Regions from separate parts of the Methylocystis sp. Se48 genome, predicted to be linked through region 2. Evidence: predicted binding sites of a transcription regulator. Region 2 holds the regulator's gene; each other region holds the start of a gene.
The links. Region 2 encodes PhoB, which activates phosphate uptake and scavenging genes when phosphate is short. Its sites were predicted from a motif close to TGTCATNNANCTGTCAT; they were not measured.
Positions count from the first base shown of each region.

Region 1: a site for PhoB is predicted at 931-947, ahead of ACV959_RS00030 (UDP-2,3-diacylglucosamine diphosphatase). Genes of this name have one in related genera too.
Region 3: a site for PhoB is predicted at 1,367-1,383, ahead of ACV959_RS03045 (pyruvate kinase). Genes of this name have one in related genera too.

Region 1 is NZ_CM149850.1:2,764-5,028, reverse strand. Features, by position in the region: gene ACV959_RS00040 (MFS transporter) at 1-211, opposite strand, end outside; gene ACV959_RS00035 (helix-turn-helix domain-containing protein) at 219-836, opposite strand; gene ACV959_RS00030 (UDP-2,3-diacylglucosamine diphosphatase) at 999-1,856, shown strand; gene ACV959_RS00025 (glycosyltransferase family 4 protein) at 1,856-2,265, shown strand, end outside.
Region 2 is NZ_CM149850.1:332,791-335,055, reverse strand. Features, by position in the region: gene ACV959_RS01670 (GcrA family cell cycle regulator) at 287-814, shown strand; gene phoB (phosphate regulon transcriptional regulator PhoB) at 837-1,583, opposite strand; gene phoU (phosphate signaling complex protein PhoU) at 1,580-2,265, opposite strand, start outside.
Region 3 is NZ_CM149850.1:634,904-637,168, forward strand. Features, by position in the region: gene ACV959_RS03045 (pyruvate kinase) at 1-1,324, opposite strand, end outside; gene rpe (ribulose-phosphate 3-epimerase) at 1,443-2,123, opposite strand.

The DNA of each region.
Region 1 (2,265 bases), 330 kb from region 2:
CGCGCAAATCGCCGAGCCGCGCGCCGAGGAGATTGGAGAGAATGCGAATCGCCGGGCAGGCGGCGAGGACCGTCGCGATTTCCGCCCCGGTGAGGCCGCGCGCGCCGAGCCACAAGGGAAAAAAGGCGACCTGAACGCCGCCGATGGCGTAAAGCGCGGCGGTGAGCAGGGAGAGGCGCCGCTGCGCGTCGTCTTCGCCGTCGGCCTTCATCGCCGGCCTATTCCATCACCGCCGCCTTGAGGATGCAGACCATGGTCGCCTGCGCCTGCGCGCCGCCGAGGTTGCGGATCACGTGCGGCCGGTCGCAACGGTAGCGCAAGGTCTCCCCCGCCCGCACCGTCTCCTTGATCCCCGCGACCTCGACCTCGAGTTCGCCTTCGCGCACCGAGAGGCTTTCCACCGAGCCCCGCTGATGCGGGTCGGATTCCAGAACCCCGCCCGGATCGGCTGAGAGTTCGTACGCCTGCAGCCATTCGACCGTCTTGATCCAGCCAATGATCGCGAGACGGCATTTGCCGTCGTCGGATACGAGGATCGGCGTGTCGGCCTTGCTCGTCTTTTCGAGGAAGGGCTCGTCCTCCGTCGTCTGGAGCACGCGCTCGATCGACACGTCCAGCGCCTGCGCCAGCCGCCAGATGGTCGCGAGCGTGGGATTGGTTTCGTTGCGCTCGATCTGGCTGATGATCGACTTCGCGACGCCCGACTGCTGCGAGAGCTCCGACAGCGACAGATTATAGGCTTTGCGCAGCCGCTGGATGGTCGCGCCGAGCTGGCCGGACAGCGCCAGCGCGCCAGCTTCCAGGATCTTCTGTTTGTCTCTGCCCTCGACGCCCACGGCGCCCGCTCTCCCGATCAAGATTCGGGCGGCATAATAACCGAATTCGTTCGAAAAAACGAACAGGCTCTTTTCTCCCGGGCCGGACGCCGCCTGTCATCGGATTGCAACGTGAATCCTGTTGAAACCAGTGGCGGCGTCGACGGGGGAGGCCTCGAACCCATGCCCGAAAACACGATTGCGAACATGCCCGCCGCCGCGTCGGCGGATGTCGAACCCCGGCGGTATCGGACGATTTTCCTGTCTGACCTGCATCTCGGGGCCAGGGCCGCGCAGGCGGAGCTTCTCCTCGATTTCCTCAGGCACAACGACGCGGAGACGATCTATCTCGTCGGCGACATCGTCGACGGCTGGAAGTTGCGCAAGGGCTGGCACTGGCCGCAGGCGCACAATGACGTCGTTCAGAAAATGCTGCGAAAGGCCCGCAAGGGCGCGCGGGTGATCTATGTGCCCGGCAATCACGACGAATTCGCGCGCGAATACACGGGCCTGACCTTCGGCGGCGTGGAGGTCGTCGATCACGCCGTGCATGAGACGGCGGCCGGAAAGAAGATGCTCGTCATTCACGGCGATCAGTTCGACATCGTGGTGCGCAACGCCCGCTGGCTCGCCCATCTCGGCGACTGGGCCTATGACGCGGCGATCGCCGTCAACGCCTGGTTCAACCACGCTCGCCGCCTGTTCGGCGTCGGCTACTGGTCGTTGTCGGCCTGGGCGAAATACAAGGTCAAGAACGCCGTCAACTTCATCGGCGACTACGAGAAGACGCTGGCCGACGAAGCGCGGCGCCGGGGCGTCGACGGCGTCGTTTGCGGCCATATCCACCATGCGACGATCAGGACGATCGACGGCGTTCTCTATGTGAACACCGGGGATTTCGTCGAAAGCTGCACGGCGGTCGCCGAACACGAGGACGGCAGTTTCGAGGTTCTCCACTGGCGCACCACGGCGGCGGAGCGCGAAGCGGCGGCGTCCCGGCGGGTGACGGCGCCGCCGGCCCCGCGGGCGGCGGCCGCCTGATGCGCATACTCGTCGCGACCGACGCCTGGCGTCCGCAGGTCAATGGGGTCGTGCGGTCGCTGGAATCCATGGCCGCCGCCGCGCGCCAGCTCGGGGCCGAGATTGACTTTTTGACGCCGCAGGATTTCGTCTCCTTTCCGATGCCGACGTATCGGGAGATTTCCCTTGCGCTCGCCACGCCCGGCGCGGTCCGCCGCCGCCTCGACGCCGGTTACGACCATGTGCATATCGCGACCGAAGGTCCGATCGGGCTCGCGGCGCGCGCCGTCTGCTTGCGCGCCGGCCGCTGCTTCACCACGAGCTTTCACACGCGCTTCCCGGAATATGTGAAGGCGCGCACCGGCCTGCCGCTCTGCGTCTCCTACGCGGCCCTGCGGCGGTTCCACAACGCCGGGGCCGGGGTCATGGT
Region 2 (2,265 bases):
ATTTGGCGCTTTTCCAGGGCAATTGCGAGGCGAGTGAGTCTTGCGCGCAACACCTGCGACGGAAAGCGGGGACAATCCCTGTTGAGAACGCCCCCTTTTGCTTGCCAGCGACTCTTGCGCATGATTCAACTGCTCCAGTAAATTTTCTCGTCGGCGCGGTCGCGTTCTTTCCGCGCGACGTCTCTCGAGTCTCGATGCGCGTCATATCGCCGCTGGCTTGCGCCAGTGCAGCGAGGGGCGGCTGATTCCGCCATGCGCGCTCGAACCGGCCGGTTGGAGGTCACACATGTCTTGGACCGATGAACGCGTCGAGCTGTTGCGTAAACTATGGAGCGACGGCCTCAGCGCGAGTCAGGTCGCTGCGGAACTTGGACCCGGCATCACGCGCAACGCCGTGATCGGGAAGATTCATCGTCTCGGATTGGCGGAGCGCGCCAAGACGGCGAGCGCGCCGCGTCCGCGCGCCGCCAAGACGGCGCCGCGTCCCGCCGCCCCCGCGCCCCGCGCGGCGGGACACGCCGTGCACGGCAATGTCGCGCTCGCATTCGCGCCGCAGGCGATGGTGGTCGCGCGCGCGGTTCCCGAGGAGGAAGTCGTCATTCCGATGACGGAGCGCGTGACCCTGATGGAGTTGCGCGAGTCCATGTGCCGCTGGCCAATGGGCGATCCGACGTCGCCGGAATTCCGCTTCTGCGGCGGCAAGTCGCCGATCGGCGGCGGCCCCTATTGCGCCCATCACGCCCGCATCGCCTATCAGCCGGCGCAAGACCGCCGCCGCGCGCGCGAGCAGCTCAGGGCCCCGCGCTACGCGTGACGCGCCTGACGGCCGGGGCGCGCTAGTCGCGCCCGAATGTTTCGTCGAAGGAATAACCCGAACCGCGCACGGTGCGGATCGGGTCCTTCTCCCGCCCGCGGATCAGCGCCTTTCGCAGCCGGCCGACGTGAACGTCCACCGTGCGTTCGTCGATCTCCGCCGACATTCCCCAAACGCTGTCGAGAAGCTGCGCGCGGGTGAAGACGCGCCCCGGTTTCTCCATGAAATATTCCAGCAGCCGGAACTCCGTCGGTCCGAGATGAATCTCGCGGCCCGAGCGGCGCACGCGGCGCGTCTCGCGATCGAGATCGATGTCGCCGAGCGTCAGCCGGGAAGCGACGCGCTCCGGCCGCGCGCGGCGCAGCAGGGCGCGCACGCGCGCCATCAGCTCCGGCGTCGAGAAGGGTTTCACGACGTAATCGTCGGCGCCCACCGACAGGCCGCGCACGCGCTCGCTCTCCTCGCCGCGCGCGGTGAGCATGATGATCGGCATGTCGCGGGCGGCGTCGCGCGCCCGCAGGCGCCGGCAGATTTCGAGGCCCGAGACGCCGGGCAGCATCCAGTCGAGAATGACGAGGTCCGGCGGCGTCTCCGTGATGCGCAACTCCGCTTCGTCGCCATTGTCGACATGCTCGACCTGATAGCCCTCCGCCTCCAGATTGTAGACGAGCAGCGTCGCGAGCGACGTCTCGTCCTCCACGACGAGAATGCGCGGCGCGCGATCTGGCTTGACCTCGCGGAGGGCGGATTGTTGGGCGGACTCGTTCATTGCGGGCTTTCGGTCTCCCCGGCGCGGAGATTGCAAACGCGCGTCTTCGGTCGTTCGGCCGGCATGGGCTCGCCGGTGACGAGATAGACGACGGTCTCCGCGATATTGGTGGTGTGATCGCCGATGCGCTCGAGATTTTTCGAACAGAACAGAAGATGCGTGCAGAAGGAGATGTTGCGCGGATCTTCCATCATGAAGGTGAGGAGATCGCGGAAGACGGAGTCCTCCAGCGCGTCGAGATCGGCGTCGTTCTCCCACACCGCGCGGGCGCGTTCGACGTCGCGCAGCGCATAAGCGTCGAGCACTTCCTTGAGCTGCGTGGCGGCGAGTTCGTGCATCGACTTCAGCCCGACGATGGCGCGCGGCAGACGCGCGTCCGAGGCGATCTTCAGCGTCCGTTTCGCGAGGTTCTTGGCGAGATCCCCGATGCGCTCGATGTCGCCCGAGATGCGGATGGCGGCGATGCATTCGCGCAAGTCCACCGCCAGCGGCTGGCGCCGGGCGATGGTCAGTATCGCGGCCTCCTCGACTTCGCGCTGAAGCGCGTCGAGGCGCGCGTCCGCCGCCACGACGCGCTTGGCGAGATCGACGTCGAAACTGGCGAGCGCCTGCATCGCCTCCGCCAGCATTTTTTCCGCGACGCCGCCCATCTCCGCCAGGCGCCGGCCCAAGGCCTCCAGAT
Region 3 (2,265 bases), 300 kb from region 2:
CGGCGTCCGTGGTTTCCGGCCGGCTGGCGACGCCCTCGCGCACGAGCTGGTCGAGCACCTGCGTCGCCCAGATCGCCGGAACATGGGCGGCTTCGCAGAGCCACAGGATCTCCTCCTGCAATTCCGAGAGGCGCGCAAAGCCCACTTCGACGGCGAGATCGCCCCGCGCGATCATGACCGCCGTAGGATGCCGTGCGGCGGCCTGTGCGATCAGGCCGGGCAGATTGCGGAACGCGAGCGGGGTTTCGATCTTGAGGACGAGCGCCTGCGGCGCCCTGTCGCCCCGGCGCACGCCGAGCTCCTGCTGGAACAATGCGACGTCTCCGGCGCGCTGCACGAAGGACAGTCCGACGATGTCCGCCTCGCGGGCGACGATGTCGAGGTCCGCGAGATCCTTGGGCGTCAGGGGCGGCAACTCGAGCTCGGTCGTGGGCAGATTGACGCCCTTGCCGGGCTTCAGCCGCAGCCCTTTCTCCCGCGCGGCGACGATCTCGATCTCCGCCCCGGCGGAGTCGCAAGCGGTCACGCGCCCGGTCGCCTTGCCGTCGTCGAAAGAGACCGTCGCGCCGGGACGAAGCCGCAGGGCGACCTGAGGGAAATTGAGCGTGAAGGCCGCCGCTTCGCCTGTCCGGTCGAGCCGGGCCGTGAGCCGCACGCGTTTGCCGGGAAGAAGGCGGTATTTTTCGGGCGCCTGCGCGTCGTCGATGCGCAGTTTCGGGCCGGCGACGTCCATGAGGACGCGGCAGGGCCGGCCGGCCGCCTGCGCGGCGTTGCGGACGTTTTCGATCATCCGCATCCATGCGGCCGCGTCGTCGTGTGCGCAATTGACGCGGGCGCAATCCATGCCAGCCGCGACGAGCGCGGCGGCCAGACCCGGCTCATCCGCCGCCTCGCTTGGCAGCGTGGCCATGATTCGCGTCCGGGGCGCAGGGCCGGGGCCGAAGACGCGGTCGCAGGCCGACAGCAAAGTCGCCTCGGCGGCCTGCGTCGCCCCCCGCGGAGGATAGGCGGCGGTCTCGCCGCACAGGCGTCGCAGCGTCGCGCGCAACGCGTCGAGCGACGTCATGACATGGGACTCGCAGCGTCCGAGCGAGGAAAGGCCAAGGGCCGCGAGCCGCGGTTGCAACGCGCTGAGATCGCGGCTGCGCAGCGCCAGATAATGGGCGAGATTGCGCGCCCCTTCCGCGCCGGCTGGCGCGCCCCAGGCGGCGAACCGCGCATCGCCTTCCTGCGCAACGGCTTCGCGCAGCGCCGCCACTTCGTCCCGCAACTCGCGCAATTCGCGCTGCGAATGATCGCATTCGGCGGCGTTGCGGCTCGACATCTGCGTCTCCCTCCTGTCGGCGGCGATGATGACGGCGCGTCTGCGACAGGCGTGTTACAAGGACAGCGACTTCGCCCTTGCGTCGTTCCGGCCGACGCGAGGGCAAGTCCGGCGCGGCCTATACGTCGACCGCGCCGGCGGCGGCCGCCGCCGCCCGCAGCGCGGCGATGTTGCGGGCGTATTCGGACGGACCGCCCCGGAAGGCGGCGGAGCCGGCGACGAGCGTGTCGGCCCCCGCTTCGACGATGGCGGTTGCGGTTTGCGGAGTTACGCCGCCGTCGACTTCCAGACGGATCGGGCGGCGGCCGATCATCTCGCGGATGGCGCGAATTTTGTCGAGCTGCGAGGGGATGAAGCTCTGGCCGCCGAATCCCGGATTGACGCTCATCACGAGGATCAGATCCACGTCGTCGAGCACATATTGCAGCGCGCTTTCATGGGTGGCGGGGTTCAGCGAAACGCCCGCCTTCTTGCCGCGCGCGCGGATCGCCTGAAGCGAGCGGTGCAGATGGGGGCCGCCCTCGGCGTGGACGGTGACGACGTCCGCCCCCGCGTCGGCGAAGGCGCCGATATAGGGGTCGATGGGCGAGATCATCAGATGCACGTCGAGCGCCAGCGTCGTGTGCGGCCGCAGCGCCGCGACGACGCCGGGGCCGAAGGTGAGGTTGGGCACGAAATGCCCGTCCATCACGTCGAGATGAATCCAGTCGGCGCCCGCCTGCTCCATGGCGCGCGTCTCCTCGCCGAGCTTCGCGAAATCGGCGGAGAGAATGGAGGGGGCGATGAGGATGTTGGACATGCCGGGCCGGGCGATTGGCGGTCGTCAACCAATAAACGGCGACGGGGGGCGCTTCAACCGGGACCGGATCAATCGGCTGCGTCGTCGAAACAAATGTGTCAGACTCTGCCGCCTAAGCTGGGCTTGGCGCGCTGCGACAGGA